4 regions of the Bacillus sp. A015 genome follow, and region 2 is predicted to be linked to each of the others. Evidence: riboswitches for the same ligand, from Rfam matches in the RefSeq annotation. Region 2 holds a riboswitch; each other region holds the start of a gene.
The links. Region 2 has a riboswitch for S-adenosylmethionine ahead of ACSLGF_RS10900 (bifunctional homocysteine S-methyltransferase/methylenetetrahydrofolate reductase). Riboswitches for the same ligand answer to the same signal wherever they lie in the genome.
Positions count from the first base shown of each region.

Region 1: linked by a shared signal. The riboswitch ahead of mtnK (S-methyl-5-thioribose kinase) and the one ahead of ACSLGF_RS10900 (bifunctional homocysteine S-methyltransferase/methylenetetrahydrofolate reductase) in region 2 are both predicted to bind S-adenosylmethionine.
Region 3: linked by a shared signal. The riboswitch ahead of ACSLGF_RS18535 (methionine biosynthesis PLP-dependent protein) and the one ahead of ACSLGF_RS10900 (bifunctional homocysteine S-methyltransferase/methylenetetrahydrofolate reductase) in region 2 are both predicted to bind S-adenosylmethionine.
Region 4: linked by a shared signal. The riboswitch ahead of ACSLGF_RS00455 (DUF2292 domain-containing protein) and the one ahead of ACSLGF_RS10900 (bifunctional homocysteine S-methyltransferase/methylenetetrahydrofolate reductase) in region 2 are both predicted to bind S-adenosylmethionine.

Region 1 is NZ_JBSPZB010000007.1:84,993-90,419, reverse strand. Features, by position in the region: gene ACSLGF_RS08465 (aminotransferase class I/II-fold pyridoxal phosphate-dependent enzyme) at 1-819, opposite strand, end outside; SAM riboswitch class I at 982-1,139, shown strand; gene mtnK (S-methyl-5-thioribose kinase) at 1,220-2,413, shown strand; gene mtnA (S-methyl-5-thioribose-1-phosphate isomerase) at 2,420-3,481, shown strand; gene ACSLGF_RS08450 (hypothetical protein) at 3,506-3,640, opposite strand; gene ACSLGF_RS08445 (methylated-DNA--[protein]-cysteine S-methyltransferase) at 3,730-4,221, opposite strand; gene ACSLGF_RS08440 (PAS domain S-box protein) at 4,223-5,427, opposite strand, start outside.
Region 2 is NZ_JBSPZB010000011.1:210-5,636, forward strand. Features, by position in the region: gene ACSLGF_RS10890 (CvfB family protein) at 1-769, opposite strand, end outside; gene ACSLGF_RS10895 (YajQ family cyclic di-GMP-binding protein) at 1,007-1,498, shown strand; SAM riboswitch class I at 1,580-1,698, shown strand; gene ACSLGF_RS10900 (bifunctional homocysteine S-methyltransferase/methylenetetrahydrofolate reductase) at 1,777-3,618, shown strand; partial or broken gene metH (methionine synthase) at 3,602-5,427, shown strand, end outside.
Region 3 is NZ_JBSPZB010000040.1:890-6,316, reverse strand. Features, by position in the region: gene ACSLGF_RS18560 (UvrD-helicase domain-containing protein) at 1-636, opposite strand, end outside; gene ACSLGF_RS18555 (hypothetical protein) at 763-1,020, shown strand; gene ACSLGF_RS18550 (GNAT family N-acetyltransferase) at 1,104-1,538, opposite strand; gene ACSLGF_RS18545 (YjcG family protein) at 1,545-2,057, opposite strand; gene ACSLGF_RS18540 (esterase family protein) at 2,110-2,850, opposite strand; SAM riboswitch class I at 3,071-3,192, shown strand; gene ACSLGF_RS18535 (methionine biosynthesis PLP-dependent protein) at 3,271-4,389, shown strand; gene metC (cystathionine beta-lyase) at 4,386-5,427, shown strand, end outside.
Region 4 is NZ_JBSPZB010000001.1:88,654-94,080, forward strand. Features, by position in the region: gene ACSLGF_RS00440 (dihydroorotate dehydrogenase) at 1-890, shown strand, start outside; gene pyrF (orotidine-5'-phosphate decarboxylase) at 862-1,566, shown strand; gene pyrE (orotate phosphoribosyltransferase) at 1,574-2,212, shown strand; SAM riboswitch class I at 2,553-2,655, shown strand; gene ACSLGF_RS00455 (DUF2292 domain-containing protein) at 2,785-2,847, shown strand; gene ACSLGF_RS00460 (phosphoadenylyl-sulfate reductase) at 2,912-3,613, shown strand; gene ACSLGF_RS00465 (anion permease) at 3,627-4,691, shown strand; gene sat (sulfate adenylyltransferase) at 4,749-5,427, shown strand, end outside.

The DNA.
Region 1 (5,427 bases), on a different contig from region 2:
CAGTGACACAAACAGATGATCCTGATAAAGCTCAATGGCTTCAATGACAGAGGCATTCCCTGCTGCAAAACCAACTCTCCAGCCGGCCATATTATATGTTTTGGACAATGTGTAAATTTCAATACCCGTCTCTTTTGCTCCATCTATTTGCAGGAAGCTGACCGGCTTTTCTCCATCGAATCCAATGCCGCCATATGCAAAATCATGGACAACACACAATTTGTGATCTTTCGCAAACGTAACGGTTTCTTCAAAAAATGCACGACTTGCAGTGGCACCAGTCGGATTGTTTGGATAATTTAAGTACATCAATTTTGCCTTTTTCTTATCAGCCTCAGGCAATAGATGGTAGTCAGGTAAAAAATCATTTTGTTCAAGAAGAGGCATGGTGACCATATGAGCTCCAGCAAGCACAGCGCCTGACCAGTAATCAGGATAACCCGGATCTGGGACAAGCAGCGTATCACCTGGATTCAGTAAGCATTGCGGCAGCTCAACTAGTCCCGCTTTCCCCCCAAATAATATGGCGATTTCTGTCTTCGGATCAAGCGTGACACCATATTCTCTTTCATAAAAGGCTGCGGCGGCCTTTTTTAGTTTTGCTGTTCCGCGAAAAGAGGAGTATTGATGATTTTCGGGCTTTGCTACCGCTTCCTGCATGGCTTTTACAATATGCGGAGGAGTTGGCTGATCAGGATTTCCCTGGCCTAAATTTATGATATCAGCTCCTTCCTGCACTTTTTTCTGCACTTTTTGGACAAGCGACGCAAAAAACTGCTTCGGTAAATGTTTCAACACATCTGATTGCTGGAATTCCATTTTTTCACCTTCTATTCAAGTTACGTGACAATACACTCACTGTAATGGATTGTTTTATGAATTGTAAAGCAATTTTGAAAAAAGATTGACATGTGAAGAGCAGCTCTGATAATATCTTGAATTAAGAAATGCATGCAGACAAAACAATTACATATTGATTTCTCTTATCGAGAGTTGGGCGAGGGATTTGGCCTTTTGACCCCAACAGCAACCGACCGTTAATACCACTGTGAAGTGGGGCGCAGCAAGTACAGCGCCAAGACAATTGTCTTATAGGGCACGGTGCTAATTCCATCAGACGTATGTGCTGAGAGATAAGAGAGGCTTAGAGCATACACGCTATCAAGCCTCTTTCTCTCAGGAGAAAGAGGCTTTTTTATATGATTTGGAGGGGAAGCAATTGGTTACACTTACGGCATCATATGAAGAATTAACAGAGAGCTCGGCAGTTGCACTGGCGATTAGACTTGGTTTGATCCAAGAAAGCAGTCATTTGACATGTACTGAAATCGGTGACGGGAATTTAAATTACGTCTTTCATATTTTTGATCACAAACGTGAAAAAGGATTGATCATCAAGCAGGCACTGCCTTATGCAAAGGTGGTTGGGGAGAGCTGGCCGCTTACATTAGATCGTGCAAGAATTGAAAGTGCTGCACTGATTAAGCAGTCAGAATATGCGCCGCATCTCGTACCAGCAGTCTATTATTCTGATACAGCTCTTGCTGTGACAGCAATGGAGGATCTATCACACTTAGAAATCGTCAGAAAAGGGCTAATTGCCGGAAAACAATATCCGCATTTATCAGATCATGTCGGTGAATTTTTAGGCAAAACACTATTTTACACATCTGACTTTGCCACAAATCCTAAAATCAAAAAACAATTCGTGAAGCAGTTTACGAACCCTGATCTTTGTGACATCACAGAAAAGCTCGTCTTCACAGACCCTTTCTTTGATAGTGAAACAAATGACTTCGAAGAGGAATTAAGAGAAGATGCAAAAGCACTGTGGGCTGATCTTGAACTGCAAGCAAAAGCCGCAGAGCTGAAGCGTATCTTCTTAACCTCAGCTGAAACACTGGTTCATGGAGATCTTCATACTGGAAGTATTTTTGCAAACGAAACGGAAACGAAAATCATTGATCCAGAATTCGCTTTTTACGGTCCTTTCGGATTCGATATCGGTCACTTCATTTCCAATCTGTTCCTGAATGCTTTATCTCATGAGAATGAACAAGAACAGCAGCACCTTTTTGACCATGTCGTCAATGTGTGGGCAACATTCAAAGAAGTGTTCACAAAGGCATGGAAAGAAGACAGCATTGAAGCGTTTAGTGTATCGGACAGCTTTTTAGAAACAACCTTTGACCGGATTTTAAAAGAAGCGGCAGGCTTTGCCGGCTGTGAGCTTGTTCGCCGAACCATTGGTCTTGCTCATGCAGCTGATCTTGATGCGATTCCATCATCAACTAAACGGATTCAGCAGAAAAAAGCAGCACTTACGCTCGGCAAAACATTCATTAAACAATATCATGCAGTGGAAACAGCGTCTGACCTCGTCGCATTATTCCAGCAATCTGTAAAGGAGTGACGGGTTTTGTCTAAAGAATTTGAAGTTCCCCGTTCCGTCGAATGGGAAGAAAACCATATTAACATTTTGAATCAGCAAAAATTACCGGCCGAAACCGTATTTGAGCATTTATTTACTAAAGAAGATGTGTATGATGCGATTGTGACGTTAAAAGTACGCGGAGCACCTGCTATTGGCATTACAGCAGCTTTTGGGCTGGCGCTGAGTGCTCAAGAGATTGATACAGAAGACATTGATGTCTTTCAACAAGAAGTCGCTCGACTAAAAGAATATTTAAACAGTGCTCGTCCAACCGCTGTGAACCTTGCATGGGCATTAGACCGACTGATTCAGCGCATTGAGCGTGCTGCTTCGGTGAATGCAGCCAAAACAGATCTTGTCCATGAAGCCATTCAAATTCAAATCGAAGATGAAGAAACATGCAGGCAAATTGGTCAAAATGCTCTCCAGCTCTTTAAATCAGGTGACCGTATTATGACCATTTGTAATGCAGGCTCCATCGCAACGAGCCGTTACGGAACAGCGCTTGCTCCTTTTTATTTAGCCAAAAAGAAAAATCTCGATCTTCACATTTATGCTTGTGAAACACGCCCCGTTCTTCAAGGCGCTCGACTGACGACATGGGAGCTGATGCAGGGTGGTGTGGATGTGACGCTCATCACAGATAACATGGCAGCCCATACGATGAAAGAAAAGCAAATTTCTGCTGTCATTGTTGGAGCTGATCGAATCGCTCGAAATGGAGATACAGCGAATAAGATTGGAACGTTAGGTCTTGCCATTCTGGCTAAACACTTTCAAATTCCGTTTTTTGTGACAGCACCACTTTCGACCTTTGATGTATCGACCCGCGATGGGACAGATATTCCGATTGAAGAGCGCGACCCGCTGGAAGTAAAGGAATTAAATGGCATACAAATTGCACCGCCCGATGTTCAGGTATTTAATCCCGCCTTTGATGTCACTCCCCACCACCTCATTTCAGGTATCATTACAGAGAAAGGAATTATCACTTCCAATTACACAGAGGAGATTGATGCACTTTTCACTGAAAGCATCTCACTCTGATCACAAAAAAGCGCCGTGTTCTTGTCATTTAAGAGCACCGCGCTTTTTTGTTTCGATCGTTTTGGCTAAAATTTCTTTTTTTTGTTCCTCTGTCAAAACGTTCATTTTGACACATAGTGACGTGACAGCATACATTTTATCTTTTTTGCCCCAAAACATCCTAGCGCCCTCCTTTTTCCCTCAACCAACTTTTTTAGCTTAATAAAAGGATATGTCGTTTGCTAAACATTTGGAACAGGTCAATCGATTTATTTTTGAACAAATGGGATGCCTTCTAATTCAAGCAGAACCGCTTTCATATCTGTCTTCGTTCCTGCATAGCCCGTGAGAGACCGGTCTTTTCCAATGACCCGGTGACACGGGATAAAAATAGGCAAGGCATTGCGCCGGTTGGCTTGTCCAATGGCTCTGACGGCCTGTGGATTGCCAATCGCTTCTGCAATGTCTGCATAGCTTTTTGATTCACCGTATGGAATAGCCGAAAGTGCCTCCCACACTTGCTCTTGAAATGGAGAGCCAGCTTGCTTGAGTGGAAGATCGAATACTTTACGATCTCCCTTGAAATACTCATCAAGCTGTTTTTTCGCTTCTCGTAAAACAAACGTATCTTCTTTTTTTAGATCGGCTGCCTGCTTTTTTGTCAAGAACGGTTCATCATCAAACACCACTTCGATAATGACACCGTCTTTTTCTAGTATGTATAATGCCCCGATTGGTGCGCTATAGACTGTATAATACATATTAAAGCTCTCCTTCTTGTTTCTGTTGCCTGAGTGGCAGTGTAAGGTGGAAAACCGTCCCTACTCCTTCCTCACTCTCTACTTCAATGGTTCCTTGATGCTCTTCAATAATTTTATAACTAACCATTAAACCAAGTCCAGTTCCTCGTTCTTTCGTTGTATAAAATGGTTCACCAAGACGCTTTAGCTTATCCTCTGTCATTCCGCAGCCTTCATCACGCAATGAAATGACAATATGCTCCTCGCCCTTCCGCTGAATGCTCACGAATACATTTCCTTTCCGCGGCATCACTTCAATTGCATTTTTTAAAATGTTAATGAAGACTTGCTTTAATTGATTTTGTTCACAGTAGATCAGCGGAATCTCATCCATGACATTGAGGTGCATTTGGACATTGCCAAGATTCGCCTGTGCGTGCAGAAGATCCATCGTGTCTTTTACAATTTGCACCACATTTTTTTCTTCATACACAATGGCTTGCGGTTTCGCTAAAATCAAAAATTCTGTAATGATGGATTCAATTCTTTTTAGCTCTGATGTGATGACATTGAAATAGAGTGAATACTCCCCTTCAATATTTCCTTTCAACAGCTGAATGAAGCCTTTTAATGCCGTCATCGGATTTCTAATTTCATGTGCAATTCCAGCGGCAAGCTCTCCGACCACATGAAGTGTATCTGATTTTCTCACCCGCTCTTCTAATTCCTTCCGCTCTGTCACATCTCTAAAGATCGCTAGATTCATGTTATGAATAATATTGCGTTTAAAAGAGAATTCCAGTATGCGCTGATCTGGGTGGCTCAGCACAAACGGAACCTCATTGTCCATCTCATCTAATGACATTGCCTGAGCGGGCTGTGCTAAATTTTCAATTTGATATGGGGCAAGTATATGAAAGAGATTCATTTCAGTTAAATGATCGTCCTTCAGTTCTAGCAGTTCGCTTGCAGAAGGATTGACATCAATAATCCGGTATTGATTATCGAAAAGAACAATGCCATCCATTGACCCATTAAATACTTTACGGAATTTGAGCTCACTTTCACGAAGCTCCTGCTCCATTCGCTTTCTATCACTGACATTACGTAAAATGGTTAAGTGCTGTCCTTCTAATACCGCATGCTTTGAGGTGAACTCAAGCTCTTTAAATTGACCATTTGCCATTCTGAACAGGAGTTCTTCCCTTATTTCATGATTCCTGATAT
Region 2 (5,427 bases):
CTGCCTTGCTCATTTGAAATCGTTCACGGATATCTTCTGGATCACTTTTATCCCAGTATGGCATGGCACCATTTCTCGTTCTCATATAGGTTAATATTTCTTCTGCATCAACAGATAACGCATCCTGTTTTCTAGGAAGCAATGAAACGTTCACGGTTCCATCTTCTTTCACGGCAATGACGCGGCCTGTAACGATCGATCCTAATCTTGGTTCTTCCTTTCGTTCTGTGCGGTGGATGAATCCTCTCACCCCTGTATCTGTTAGCATAAAGGAGCCTGTCGCAATTAAGCGGTAAATTGTCCCAGTGATTTCTTTGTTCATTAAGGTTTCTGGCGCCTCAGTGAATAATTCACTGATCACATCCTCAGTGGCTGGCTTTGCAAACATTCTGCCGTAGCTTGTGACTTTCAGCATACAGTAGAGTTTGTCTCCTTTTTTCGGCCATGCTTCCTCAAAAGGCGGGAGGTGTTCTGTTGCAACAAGTGCATCCTTTGATAGCCCGACATCGACAAATGCGCCCATGTCTTCTACAACGTCTACGACTTCTACCCAGCCGTATGTATGTGCATTGATTGTAGGCATTTTCATCGTAGCTGCTAGTCTTTCTTCATGATCTACATATAAGTAGACCTCTACTTCATCCCTGTCATCAATATCCTCTGTCATCTCACTGCGGTGCAAGAGGACAGAATCTTCACCATCTGTCAAAAAGTAGCCGTACTCCATCTCGTTCTCTATTTGCAAGGTCAATTGCTCACCTGGTCTCATGTTCTCTTCCTTCCTATCTGCCCATAAAAGAGCGTTCGTTCATCTTTTGATTCACTTTATTCTACTATACTTCTCTCAACATGAACATCTCTAGTTCTGTTAGCTAAAGTGGACAAACTTCCCTTGATTTATACCGCAAGCGGCTGAACTCTTTGATTTGTCTATTCGATAAAGTTTCTTCTTGCCCTGTTTGCATGATAAAATAGACGCAATATCTATACTTGGAGGTCATGTGTTATGGCAAAAGAAAGTTCATTTGATATTGTATCGAAGGTGGAACTGCCAGAGGTGCAAAACGCCATTCAAGCAGCGCTAAAAGAAATTAAAAATCGTTATGATTTTAAAGGAAGTAAAAGTGATATTTCACTTGAAAAAGAAGAGCTCGTTCTCATCTCAGATGATGACTTCAAGCTTGAACAGCTAAAAGATGTGCTTGTGACAAAGCTGATTAAACGAAATGTTCCAACTAAAAACATCGACTACGGAAAAACCGAACATGCCCTAGGCGGAACAGTACGCCAGCGTGCCAAGCTGATTAGCGGTATCGATAAAGACAATGCCAAAAAGATCAACGCACTCATTAAGCAATCTGGCATCAAAGTGAAGTCGCAGTTTCAAGATGACCAAGTGCGTGTAACAGGAAAAAATAAAGATGATTTACAAGAGGTCATTTCACTCATGCGCAAAGCAGATTTGCCGATTGACGTCCAATTTATAAATTTTCGATAAATTTTAAATTTTCCATTGATTATTTCCGATTTTTTCGTTACAGTTGATGGAAGTTCAATTCATTGACATGTTCATATCGCTTTCTTATCAAGAGAGGCAGAGGGACTGGCCCTGTGAAGCCTCAGCAACCGGTGTAGTAGAAATGTATTTTCTATGACCAAGGTGCTAAATCCAGCAAGCAACTGCTTGGAAGATAAGGAGAAGAATTACGATACAGCCAAAAAGTCTTCTTCTTATCAGAAGGCTTTTTTTGTTACATAGAAATAAGGAGGAATACAATGGGCCTATTACAAGACTTACAAAATCGCGTATTGATTGCTGACGGAGCAATGGGAACACTTTTATACTCTTACGGCATTGACCGGTGCTTTGAAGAACTAAATTTATCAAAAGAAGATGAAGTGAAAAGAGTGCATGAGGCGTATGTGCAGGCTGGAGCTGACATCATCCAAACGAACACGTACGGTGCGAATTATATTAAACTATCCCGCTACGGCTTAGAGGAAGAAACAAAACGCATCAATACAAAAGCGGTACAAATTGCAAAAGCTGCCGCCGGCTCAGCTTATGTACTCGGAACGATTGGCGGCATTCGAACGTTTAACAAAAATGCCTACTCTATAGACGAGATCAAACGAAGCTTTAGAGAGCAGCTGTACATCCTATTAAATGAACAGCCTGACGGATTATTGCTTGAAACGTATTATGATATGGAAGAGGCGAAGGCCGTTCTCGAAATTGCACGCAAAGAAACGACTCTCCCGATTGTCATGAACGTATCCATGCACGAGCAAGGTGTTTTGCAGGACGGTACACCGCTGAAGGACGGTTTATCTGAACTATCCTCTCTTGGCGCTGATGTCGTTGGGATCAACTGCAGGCTGGGCCCTTATCATATGATTCAGGCACTCGAAGGCGTCCCGATTTTGGAAAATTCTCATTTATCTGTCTATCCTAACAGCAGTCTCCCGTCTCTTGAAGAAGGCAGACTCGTCTATGATACAGATAATGATTATTTCCGAAAAAGTGCACTAGAGTTTAGAAATCAAGGCGCACGCATTATCGGAGGCTGCTGCGGAACGACGCCTCAGCATATTAGCGCAATGGCTGAGGCTGTTAAAGATTTAGCACCGATCACTGAAAAAGAAGTGAAAATATTAAAAGAAGAAATCATTTCGATCCAAGACCAGCGCACTGAACCTGGACTTGACGAGCTGGCTGTTAAAAAACGATCGATTATCGTAGAGCTGGACCCGCCAAAGAAGCTGAACTTCAAAAAATTCCTTGTCGCAGCAAATGAATTAAAGAGTGCAGGCATTGATGCTCTGACGTTAGCTGATAATTCTCTTGCGACTCCGCGCATTAGCAATGTGGCTTGCGGCGCATTATTGAAACAGCAGCTTGATATGCGTTCACTTGTCCATATCACGTGTCGTGATCGTAATCTGATTGGACTACAATCCCATTTGATGGGACTCGACACTCTCGGATTAACCGATATTTTAGCCATCACAGGCGACCCGTCTAAAATTGGTGATTTCCCAGGTGCAACATCTGTTTATGATTTAACCTCCTTTGATTTGATCCGTTTGATCAAACAGTTTAACGAAGGACTTTCTTTCTCAGGGAAGCCGCTTGGTAAAAAGACCAATTTTTCAGTGGCTGGCGCGTTTAATCCAAATGTGCGTCATATCGATAAAGCAGTAAAACGTCTTGAGAAAAAAATAGAATACGGCGCTGATTATTTCATCTCACAGCCTGTTTATTCAGAGGAACAGCTAGTGAAAATTCATGAGGAAAGCCGTCATTTGGATAAACCGATTTACATCGGCATTATGCCGTTAACAAGCAGCAGAAATGCAGAGTTTATTCACCATGAAATTCCGGGCATCAAATTGTCTGATTCGATTCGTGACATCATGGCCAAGGCAGGCGAGGATAAGGAAAAGCAGCGAACAGAAGGCTTAGCGATTGCCCGGTCTTTATTAGATACGGCCTGCGAATTGTTTAATGGCATTTATTTAATTACTCCTTTCCTTCGATCAGATTTAACAGCAGAACTGACAACCTACATCCATCAGAAAGAAAAGGAGCCAAACGTACATGCCAACTATCACTGAACAGCTCAAGAAACGCATCCTCGTCCTTGATGGTGCAATGGGCACAATGATTCAAAACGCCAATCTCACAGCAGAGGACTTTGGCGGAGAAGAGTATGAGGGCTGTAACGAATATTTGAACATGACAGCCCCTCACATCATCTCCACAATCCACCGGGAATATCTTGAAGCAAGTGCGGACTTAATTGAGACAAATACATTTGGCGCTACGAAACTTGTTCTCGATGAATACGGGCTTGGCCATCTCGCCTATGAACTCAATGCACGAGCTGCTCAGCTGGCAAAGAATGAAGCAGACCGTTTCTCCACACCGGAGTGGCCTCGTTTTGTTGTAGGCGCAATGGGGCCTACAACTAAAACATTATCTGTGACAGGCGGCACAACCTTTGAAGAGCTCGTCGCAAACTATGAGGAGCAGGCCCGCGCACTCATTGACGGCAAATGTGATGCCCTTCTTTTAGAAACAAGCCAAGACATGCTGAATGTAAAAGCTGGATTCAAGGGCATTCAGGAAGCCTTTAACGCGACCGGCATTCAATTACCACTCATGGTATCAGGTACGATTGAACCAATGGGCACCACCCTTGCTGGTCAAGATATTGAGGCCTTTTATATCTCTCTTGAGCATATGAAACCTATCAGCGTTGGCCTAAACTGTGCAACTGGTCCAGAATTTATGACAGACCATATCCGCACACTCTCCTCCATCGCAAAGTCAGCTGTTAGCTGCTATCCAAATGCTGGTCTCCCAGATGAAGAAGGACAATATCACGAATCCCCTGCTTCCCTTGCTAAAAAAATCGCCGCCTTTGCACAGGAAGGCTGGTTAAATATCGTCGGGGGCTGCTGCGGAACAACACCTGCACATATTCAGGCATTATCAGACGAAGTGCGCTCGCTCCAGCCGCGCAGCATGGTTCATGAATCATCACAGCATACCGTATCAGGAATTGAACCCCTTATTTATGAAGAAGCAATGCGTCCGCTTTTTGTAGGTGAGCGGACAAATGTCATTGGTTCCCGGAAATTCAAACGGCTGATTGCTGAACAAAAGTTTGAAGAGGCGTCAGAAATTGCTCGTGCTCAGGTGAAAAATGGCGCTCACGTCATTGATGTGTGTCTAGCAGATCCAGACCGTGATGAAGCAGCTGACATGGAAGGCTTTTTACAAGAAGCCATGAAAAAGATCAAAGCTCCTTTTGTCATTGATTCAACGGATAAACACGTGATTGAAAAAGCACTTACGTATTCTCAAGGGAAAGCCATCATCAATTCCATTAATTTAGAGGATGGCGAAGAGCGGTTTGAAGAGATTCTTCCGCTTGTGAACTATATGGCGGCGCACTTGTTGTTGGAACGATCGATGAAACAGGGATGGCAGTGACAGCAGAACGAAAGCTCGAGATTGCCGTACGTTCCCATGAATTGCTAACGAAGAAATATGGAATTCCTGCAAGTGACATTATTTTTGATCCTCTTGTCTTTCCAGTAGGCACTGGAGACGCGCAGTATATTGGCGCTGCTGAAGAAACGATCAAAGGCATCAAAATGATCAAGGAAACACTGCCTGAGTGTCTCGCGATTTTAGGCATTAGTAACGTGTCTTTCGGACTCCCGCCTGTTGGCAGAGAGGTCTTGAATGCCGTCTATTTGTATCACTGCGTCCAAGCAGGACTTGATTATGCAATCGTTAATACTGAAAAACTTGAACGTTTCGCTTCAATTCCAAAGGAAGAAATCAAGCTAGCTGAAACATTACTTTATGAAACAAATGATCAAACCCTTGCCGAATTCACCCAATTTTACCGC
Region 3 (5,427 bases), on a different contig from region 2:
ATGAAGCTGGTATTGCTTGCGCAGTCTTTCTTTCATTTCACTGCTGGCTTTTGTAGTGAAAGTGACGAGTAATATATGGTGAGCAGGAATTTGATGGTGTGAGATCAGATAAGCCGCTCTAGCCGTCAGCACCCTTGTTTTCCCGCTTCCGGCACCAGCCAGAACAAGCATTGGACCATCTTTATGTGTGACAGCTTGAAGCTGCGGCGCGCTAAAGGTGATTTGAGGAAAAAGGTCGATGGTATGTACTTGTTCATTCTCTTCTAAATGTAAGGCTTCGCTAAATTGAATCGACCTTGGTTCTTGCCAATCATACGATTCCTTTGTTTGCGAGATGACCTGTTTGCCAGCTGGAAAACGGAAGCCGCCAAGTTCTTTGTAGGAATAATTTTCCTCTGGTTCTTTCTTTTTTTTCATGTCTTCTTGTTCTTCTGCTTTTTCGCACATCTCTTGCTGAGACGTTTGCTTATGAATAAAGGCAGGCTCTTCATGTATATTTAATCTGAAAAAGACGGGTTGTCCGCAATATGGGCAGGATAAGTGCCCTTTTTTTCCCTCATCATGGAGGAATTGATAATGTTCTCTCGAATACGTATGTAATGAGATCGTTCGATCATGTCGTCGTGCGCATTTCAAAGCTAGTCCTCCAATAGTCAATCAATCTTAAAAAGAAACAAATCTAATCATATCAAATGAAGCGTGTTTCAAACAGTCATAATTAGGGAATAGTAGAATAGAAGAGAAGCAAAGGAGGCGTTCTTGATGGGATATATAGCCCCGATTCAGCCGGATCTGTATTTTCAATATATCAATCGTCCTGCTCCTCAGGATAAAGAAGACTATGCGAGAGTGACAGAGGTCACTCGCACCTTTCATGACAAGGTATACAGAGAGCTGGAGAAAAAAGAGGACTTAGTGACAGAAGCAGAAACGAAAGTACAGCAAAAAAAGCGGGAACGCTTTGTACGAGATATGTTTATGGAGGAAGGCAAGGGCATTCATATCAATGCTTATATATAAATGATTGCGCTTTCTTACCTTGACGAACGATAATAAATAATGAAAAGCCAGCGCATCCATGATGTCCTGGCTTTTCTCTTTGATCAAACAGATAGTGTTTTTGTCATTTTGACATGTGTGATACCCGCTTCTTCAAATGGTTCAGAAACGGCTTTGTAGCCTTTCTTTTCGTAGAAAGGAAGAGCTTGGACTTGTGCATGCATAACAGCTTCCTTTGCTCCCTTGGAAGTGGCCTCTGTTTCTAGCGCCTCTAGCAGTTTGTGACCAAGGCCAAAAGAGCGCGCCTCTTTTAACACACAAATCCGTTCAAGCTTTGCCTTGGGACCTTCAATCATACGCAGTCTAGCGGCTGCCTGCGGCTTATTGTCATCGTTATAAATGACAAAATGGGTGGCTTCGTCTTCTAGTTCATCAATTTCGATCTCTAAAGGGACTTCTTGTTCTTTTACGAACACTTCTTTTCGAACGTAATATGCATCTTCTCGTTGTGTTTGTGCTTTTGCGATGACTGTTTTCAAATGTCTTTATCCCTCTCCTAAAATAAATGTTTCATAAACGGTCCAAGATCCATTCTCTAATTGATATAAAAGATGGAAGCGGTCAACCGTTTCTTCATGATCAATCTTTCTCAGCTTTAATGTGCCAAGTACGTCTGAATGCTCATCATCTGATAATTTTTGAGCCACTGTTACATGCGGAACAAATGCATATTCCGGTGTGCCAGCAAGTGGGTCAGTGTACAATTTTTCATTTAGACCCATTAATTCCTCGTTCGGTTCTACTTTCATATAAATGACGTTGTTTACAGGAGCGAATGAACTGAATTTTTTAATGCGTAAGGTAATGGGAGAAGCATTTTTTGCATACTCTCGCAAGGTTGAAACGATCTCAGCTGCTTCTAGATCCGTTAATTCAAAAGGTGTTCTTAATGTTAAATGAGGCGGTATGAGTGCATAGTTCGGATCATAACGTTTCCGATAAGAGTTCGCAATATCTTGCAGTTTTTTTGATGGAAATATAACAACTCCGTATTTCATCATGTTCCCTCCTGATTAAGAAAGTATTTATTATTGTTTATTATAACAAAATTCAGTTGATTAACGAATATGGGAGCATTCTTTTTAACGAAGGGGCAATGAGCGGCTGCCAAAACGTCCATTTATGATCCCCTTCGAATGTTTCAAATAAATAATCCGCACCAGACTGTTCAAGAAGGGCCTTTAAGTCTGCGTTCGGTTTGATAAAATCAAGCACTTGGCCATCTGTTGTTTTCACAGCCGTTTCTTCCGATCCAATTTGATGGATAATGGCATAATGAGAAAGTGCTGTTGACTGTTTGACGGCTTCTAAGACCGACTCATCAACGTATGGAGACTGCAAAATCAGCCCGCCAAATAAAGAAGGATAATCAATGGCTGTCATGAGTGAAATCGTAGCGCCTAGTGAATCACCAATGAACGTACGTCCTGACCCAATTTGATACGTTGGATAGTGTTCATCAATATAAGGGACAAGTTCATTTGCCAAAAAACGTTTATACGCCTCAAACTTTGTGCCTTCTGGATGATACGTTTCTCGTCTTTCAGTGACATTTTCGTAAGGAACACCAATGATAATCGAGCGTTCCATTTCTTTATTTTGCATCAATTCTTCCGCCTGTCTGCCTATTTTACCTAAGCGGAAATAATCATGACCATCTTGTGCAATGATGACATGATATGTATAAAGGGGGGAGTAATTGACTGGCAAATAGATTAAAACGGTCATGTCCGTCCCAAGTTCTTTTGACTGTAAGGTTTCTTCTTGAATGATTCCTGTTTTCTTCACCATAATCCATTCCTCCAGCTAACCAAATTCATCACAAGTGAAACGTTTCCATTCATTGTAACATGAAAGACAGCGTTGTTCCTATATGCGAACATGCAATCAAATCGGCTGACATCCATTCTGTTATAAAATACAGAAAATTTTAATTAATCATTACAATTCCCCTTGAAAAATGAGTTTTAATACGTTACAGTATTAAGAATTAGAACAGACAGACAACACATTCTTATCGTGAGAGGTGGAGGGACTGGCCCTTTGAAACCTCAGCAACCGGTATGCATCACGTCACGTGATGTACCAAGGTGCTAAATCCAGCAAGCAGCTTTTTTGCTTGGAAGATAAGAGGAAGCGATTAAACCCCTTCTTCTTATGAAGAAGGGGTTTTTCTGTTTTGAAATCAGATTTTACTTAGGATGGTGTCAAATGACAGAACATGTGGAAACGAAATTAGCGCAAATTGGAAACCGTAGCGAAGAGGCGACTGGCACAGTCAGTCCTCCCGTTTATCTTTCAACAGCATACAGACATAGAGGCATAGGTGAATCAACAGGGTTTGATTACATTCGAACGAAAAACCCAACAAGACAGCTTGTAGAGGATGCGATTGCTTCACTCGAAGAAGGGACGGCCGGTTTTGCCTTCAGTTCGGGAATGGCAGCGATCCAAACGATCATGGCTCTATTTGAGAGCGGAGATGAACTCATTGTCTCATCAGACTTATATGGCGGAACATACCGTTTGTTTGAAAACGAATGGAAAAAATACGGCTTGCGTTTTCTTTATGATGATTTTTCAGATGAAGACTGTTTACGCTCTAAAATCACGCCAAACACAAAAGCCGTCTTTATTGAAACGCCGACAAATCCACTCATGCAGGAAGCGGATATTCAAAAAATAGCGAAGATTGCAAAAGAGCATGACGCTTTGGTCATTGTCGACAACACCTTTTACACCCCAGTCTTGCAAAAGCCGATTACGCTAGGAGCGGACATTGTCATTCATAGCGCAACCAAATATCTAGGCGGACACAACGACGTCCTTGCCGGGCTTGTGGTCACAAAAGGAGAGCAGCTATCTGAAGACATGTTCCAGCATCAAAACGCTATCGGAGCGGTCCTATCTCCATTTGACTCATGGCTTTTAATGAGAGGAATGAAAACATTGGCCCTTAGAATGCGTCAGCATGAGGAAAATGCGAAGGAGTTAGCGGATTTTTTAGAGGAGCAGCCTGAAATTCAAGATGTTCTTTACCCAGGCAAGGGAGGAATGCTGTCATTTCGTGTAGCCAAAGAGGACTGGGTCAATCCATTTTTAAAGCAGCTGAAAACGATTTGTTTTGCTGAAAGTCTTGGCGGAATCGAAAGCTTCATTACGTATCCTGCCACGCAAACGCACATGGACATTCCAGAAGAGATTCGCATAGCAAACGGCGTGTGTAACAAACTGCTCCGTTTCTCTGTTGGGATTGAGCATGTGGATGACCTGAAAGCTGATCTGAAACAGGCACTATCAAAAGTGAAAGAGGAGGTACATGCCAAATGACCACACACGATTGGACACTCGAAACAAAACTTGTTCATAATGCGTTTAAAACAGACCGTTCAACAGGTGCAGTCAGTGTGCCGATTCAGCATGCGTCCACGTTTCATCAAAGCAGCTTTGATGAATTTGGCCAATATGATTACTCCAGATCAGGAACCCCTACACGTCAAGCATTAGAGGATACCATTGCAGCGTTAGAAGGAGGAACAAGAGGGCTTGCCTTTGCGTCAGGCATGGCAGCCATTTCAACCGCTTTTCTTCTTTTATCAAAGGGAGATCACGTCCTTGTCACAAGAGATGTGTACGGCGGAACATTCCGTATGATCACGCAAGTCCTTTCGAGATTTGGCATTGAGCATACCTTCGTGGACATGACGGATTTGAATGAAGTCAAACAAGGCATTCAATCGAATACGAAGGTCATTTATATGGAAACACCGTCAAATCCTACACTGGGGATTACGGATATTGAAGGCGTCGTCCAGCTTGCAAAAGAGCATGACTGTCTGACCTTCTTAGATAATACGTTTTTAACGCCTGCTCTCCAGAGGCCGCTAGACCTTGGCGTTGATGTTGTGCTGCACAGTGCAACGAAATTTTTAAGCGGTCACAGTGATGTGCTGTCTGGTTTAGCGGTGGTCAAAGACGAAAAGCTGGGAGAGGAACTATATTCGCTGCAAAACTCTTTTGGTGCGGTCCTTGGCGTTCAGGATTGCTGGCTCGTGCTAAGAGGGTTAAAAACACTTCAGGTCAGATTAGAAAAAGCAAGCCAAACGGCAATAGAACTGGCTTCATTTCTAAAAGAACATCCTGCGGTGAAAAAAGTATACTACCCAGGCTTAGATGACCATCCAGGTGCAGAGATTCAGCGAAAGCAGGCAAGCGGAGCAGGAGCCGTTCTCTCATTTGAACTAGAGAATCAAGCGGCTGTAAAAGAATTGGTCGAGGGCGTCACATTACCTGTATTCGCCGTCAGCCTAGGCGCTGTCGAATCCATTCTGTCCTACCCGGCCAAAATGTCACATGCCGCTATGCCAA
Region 4 (5,427 bases), on a different contig from region 2:
TTATACCTGCATCAGGCTGCTTTGGATTCGGAAGAGAGTTTGCTTCATTATATGATTTATCCATGCTGGGCGGCATCATGATCAAAGCCACTACCCTTGAAGCGAGATTTGGCAACCCGACACCGAGGGTGGCTGAGACTGGAGCCGGTATGCTGAATGCGATCGGTCTTCAAAATCCAGGTCTAAAAGGCGTGCTCGAAAATGAATTGCCTTGGCTTGAGCAGTTTGATACCCCCATTATTGCAAACGTTGCTGGCTCACAGGTTGATGATTATGTCGAAGTAGCAAAACAAATCAGCCAAGCAAAGAATGTCCATGCCCTTGAACTGAATATTTCTTGTCCGAATGTCAAAACAGGCGGGATCGCATTTGGTACAGACCCAAACATGGCAGCGTCGTTGACAAAAGCGGTCAAGGAAGTCTCCTCCGTTCCTGTCTATGTGAAACTGTCTCCTAATGTGGCCAATATTGTTGAGATTGCTAAAGCAATTGAATCTGCTGGAGCGGATGGGCTCACCATGATTAATACCTTAATTGGCATGCGTTTAGATTTAAAAACTGGGAAGCCCATCCTTGCCAATAAAACAGGCGGATTATCAGGTCCAGCTATAAAACCTGTCGCTGTTCGAATGGTACATGAGGTCAGTCAGGCGGTTTCTATTCCGATTATTGGGATGGGCGGGGTGCAAAGTGCTGAAGATGTACTTGAATTTTTACTAGCAGGTGCAAGTGCAGTAGCTGTTGGCACAGCCAATTTTGTGAACCCTTTTATTTGCCCAGAAATCATTGAAGAGCTGCCAAATGTGTTAGCGGCTTATGGTTATTCATCTGTAGAGGAATGTATCGGAAGGAGCTGGAAGCATGAAGCACTTGCCCATCATCGCGCTTGATTTTCCATCAGGGCAGGAGGCACTTGCCTTTTTAGAACCCTTTGAAGGCACACCATTATTTGTGAAGGTTGGTATGGAGCTGTTTTACCAAGAAGGGCCAGCCATCCTTGACGCGCTGAAAGAAAAAGATTGCCGCATATTTCTTGACCTGAAATTACATGACATTCCAACAACGGTGCAAAAGGCGATGAACCGGCTTGCTGCACTTGGCGTTGATTTGGTCAATGTGCATGCAGCTGGCGGGAAACGAATGATGCAGGCTGCGGTAGAGGGACTTGAAAGCGGGACGCCTGCTGGACAAAGCCGCCCGGGCATTATTGCTGTGACTCAGCTGACAAGTACGTCAGAAGACATGATGAACAAAGAATTACTCATTGATCGTCCATTGCAAGAGACTGTGTTGCATTACGGACAATTGGCATATGAAAGTGGACTCGACGGTGTTGTTTGCTCTGTTCATGAATCTAAAGCCCTTCATGAGCACATCTCACCATCCTTTCTCACTGTGACACCAGGGATTCGCTTGCCGAATGATCAAACCGATGACCAAAAGCGTGTGGCGACACCTGCCTTTGCAAAAGAGCAAGGTGTTTCACAAATTGTTGTCGGAAGGTCCATCACGAAAGCTGAAAGTCCAATGGAAGCCTATCATCAAATTTTGAAAGAGTGGGAGTGACTGCCGGATGAAAACGAAAATCGCTAAACATCTACTACAAATCAAAGCTGTCTCATTAAAACCAGACACACCGTTTACGTGGGCAAGCGGCATCAAATCACCGATTTACTGTGATAACCGCCTGACTTTGTCGTACCCGGAAGTGAGACACGACATCGCTGAAGGTCTAAAAGATTTGATTCTCACTCATTTTGAGGGAGCGGAGGTTGTCGCTGGCACTGCAACAGCGGGCATTCCGCATGCCGCATTAGCTGCAGACCGCCTGAACGTGCCGATGTGTTATGTCAGAAGTAAGCCAAAAGCACACGGAAAAGGGAATCAAATTGAAGGAGCCGTATCGCCTGGTCAAAAAGTTGTTGTCGTAGAAGACCTCATTTCAACTGGTGGGAGCGTGCTTGAAGTGGTCTCGGCTCTTCAAGACGAAGGCTGTGACGTACTCGGAGTTGCTGCAATTTTCACATACGGCCTGCCAAAAGCAGCTGCTGCTTTTCAAGAGAAAAACATTCCATATGTCACACTAACAGACTATGACACGCTGACAGACGTGGCACTTGAGCTAAAAGCGATCGAACCTTCTGCTATGAATAAACTAAAACGCTGGAGACAAGATCCTACCTCTGAATCTTGGATGGAAGAAACGGTCTAAAAAGCTGTGCCTAGCTGCACAGCTTTCAGCGTGTAGACAAACCCTCGCATTCGGTGTCAGTCCTGCGTGCCGGTGCTCACGAATGTCAAATTCGCTCCGCTCCGGTACTCGTCCTTCCTAGACTTCAAAGGTTTTCTATCACGCTGAAAAGAAGACAAAGGGCTAAAATAAAGGTCATTTTAGCCCTTTGTCAACAATCTGAAAGCTGTGCCTCGCTGCACAGCTTTTTCATTTGGTTAAAAATAGTAAAATAGACTCAAATTCAAATAAGAACTAATCCTATCAATAAAGTCGGGTTGACTTTTGTTTGAATTGTGTTAATATTTAATACAAATTAAAACTCTTATCCAGAGAGGTGGAGGGATTGGCCCGATGAAACCCGGCAACCTGCGATTCGCAAGGTGCCACTTCCTGCAAAATGATTCTATTTTGAAAGATAAGGAAATCGTGAGCTTCCTCATCTTTCTTTCGGACTGAAAGAAAGTTTTTTTATTTTTCACGATGAGGAGGAAGAATTGAAGAAAATCAGGATGAGGATTTAGTGAAGCACGTGCAAGAACTGATTGGGGGAAATGAAATTCGGTTCGATTACGTTCATTGTTCAGGACGGTCAAATGTTTAAGTGGGAAAAATGAAAAAATTAGATTGAAGTAGTGCGCAGATTAGCAATATGAGCGGTACTCCGGAAGGGGAGAAACAATGTTAACTTACGAAAATTGGCAAGAGCCGTCCATTACATTTCAAGAGGACGATTTGTATAAAGGGGCCCTATCCGTGCTGAAATGGGCGTACGGTCATTATGGTGATCAGCTCGTTTATGCATGCAGTTTTGGCATTGAGGGCATTGTCCTGATTGATCTTATTGCGAAAGTAAAAAAGGATGCGAGAATTGTCTTTTTAGATACAGGTCTGCATTTTAAGGAAACGTACGATACAATTGATGCGGTAAAGGAAAGATACCCCGGATTAGACATCGTACTGAAAACACCTGAGCTGACAGTTGAACAGCAAAACGAGCAGCATGGTGAAAAATTATGGGAAACAAATCCTCAAAGCTGCTGCCATATGCGCAAGGTCATTCCTTTGCAAGAGACACTATCTGGCTATCCGGCATGGCTTTCTGGCTTAAGAAGAGAGCAGTCACCAAAACGAGCAGGTACGAACTTTTTAAATAAGGATGAAAAGTTCAAATCAGTGAAAGTATGTCCGCTCATTCACTGGACGTGGAAGGACATATGGAGATATGCATCTAGAGAGGATCTTACTTATAATCCGCTGCATGACCAGGGATACCCAAGTATCGGCTGTGCACCGTGTACACAGCCAGCATTTACTGCGGATGATTTGCGTTCTGGCAGATGGTCAGGTACAGCAAAGACTGAGTGCGGATTACATGAGTAAGGGAGCATAATGTATGGAAATCGCCGCAATTTTATTTAGTTTATTCTTTGCTTTAAACATAGGCGCAAGCGGAGCAGCCGCTTCTATGGGCATTGCGTATGGATCAGGTGCAATTAAAAAGCCCATCTATGCACTCAGCGTTTGTGCAGTTGGGGTTTTAGCAGGTTCAGTGATTGGCGGCGGTGAGGTCGTCAAAACGATTAGCTCTGGTATTATGCCAGAATCTGTGATTACGCTTGAAATCGTTTGTATCATCATTGGCTCTGCCGCATTATCACTCTTCATAGCGAATCTGATGGCCATCCCTTTATCAACAAGTGAGGTCACAGTAGGGGCTGTGGTCGGTGTTGCAGTCGCGTATAAAGTGTTATATGTGAAATCTATTTTAGTCATTGTGGCCTTTTGGATCATCATTCCACTTGTCGCCTTTGTTTTCACCTTTACTGTAGTCAAAATCATCAGAATGTTCCCTAAACGCACATTATCTAAAAAAAGCACTGCGATTTTATCAGTCTTGCTCATGATCAGTGGATTTCTAGAGGCGTTTTCAGCCGGTATGAACAATGTTGCCAATGCAGTCGGCCCGCTTGTGGCCTCAAGCGTCTTGTCCGTTGGGCAAGGAACACTTTACGGCGGAATCTTCGTCGCACTTGGTGCCCTGTTGCTTGGCAGAAGAGTGCTAGAAACAAACGGAAAGAAAATCACCCGCTATCAAACGGGTGAAGGGATTTTGTTATCGAGTACCGGCGCTGGACTTGTCATCGTCAGCTCTATTTTTGGGCTGCCAGTTCCACTTACTCAAATCACCTCCTCATCCATTATCGGACTTGGGATGGCAAAGGGTGGACCTAACATTTTTCATAAACATATCGTGAAAAAGATGCTGAAGGTCTGGGTTGTGTCACCCTTTTTATCACTCAGCCTATCGTATCTGCTGGTGAGCCTTTTCCTAAAAGGAGATTATTACTCTATCTTTATCATGATGAGTGTACTGCTTGCCTCACTCGGTGCGCTGAGTCTGATGAAGGCAGTCAAAAATGAAAGCAGCTCTATTCATGAGCAGGGCGGCGGGATTTAACTATAAATCCGACTATTAACATCTAATAAATATGAACATTGAGAGGAAGATGAACAAATGAGTTTAACACCACATGGTGGCGTATTAATTAATCGAGTAAATGAAGAATATGATCTCAGTACGGCTGCGAAGGAAATTGAACTAGATGCGATTTCCTTTGCAGACCTTGAACTCATTGCGATTGGCGGATATAGTCCAATTGAAGGGTTTTTAACAAAAGCTGATTATGAAGCAGTTGTCAGCAGTATGCGGCTAGCAAGTGGTGTCGTTTGGTCTCTTCCGATTACGCTGCCAGTCACAAAGGAAAAGGCAGCCGAGATCAATCAAGGTGATATTGTGCGTCTCTCGTACAATGGAACAGTATACGGGGTCATTGAAGTAGAGGATCAATACACACCAGATAAGGAAAAAGAAGCTGTAAATGTGTATAAAACAGATGACCGCAATCATCCAGGCGTGAAAAAATTATTTGAACGCGGTGACACGTATATTGGCGGTAAAATTACACTGACGAAACGAAGCGAAAAACCATTCCCTCAATTTACGTATGAGCCAGAAGAAACAAGAAAACATTTTAAAGAAAACGGATGGAAAACAATTGTTGGTTTTCAAACGAGAAACCCCGTCCACCGTGCCCATGAATATATTCAAAAGACAGCACTAGAAACAGTAGATGGTTTATTTTTAAATCCGCTTGTTGGTGAAACAAAATCTGATGATATCCCAGCAGATGTGA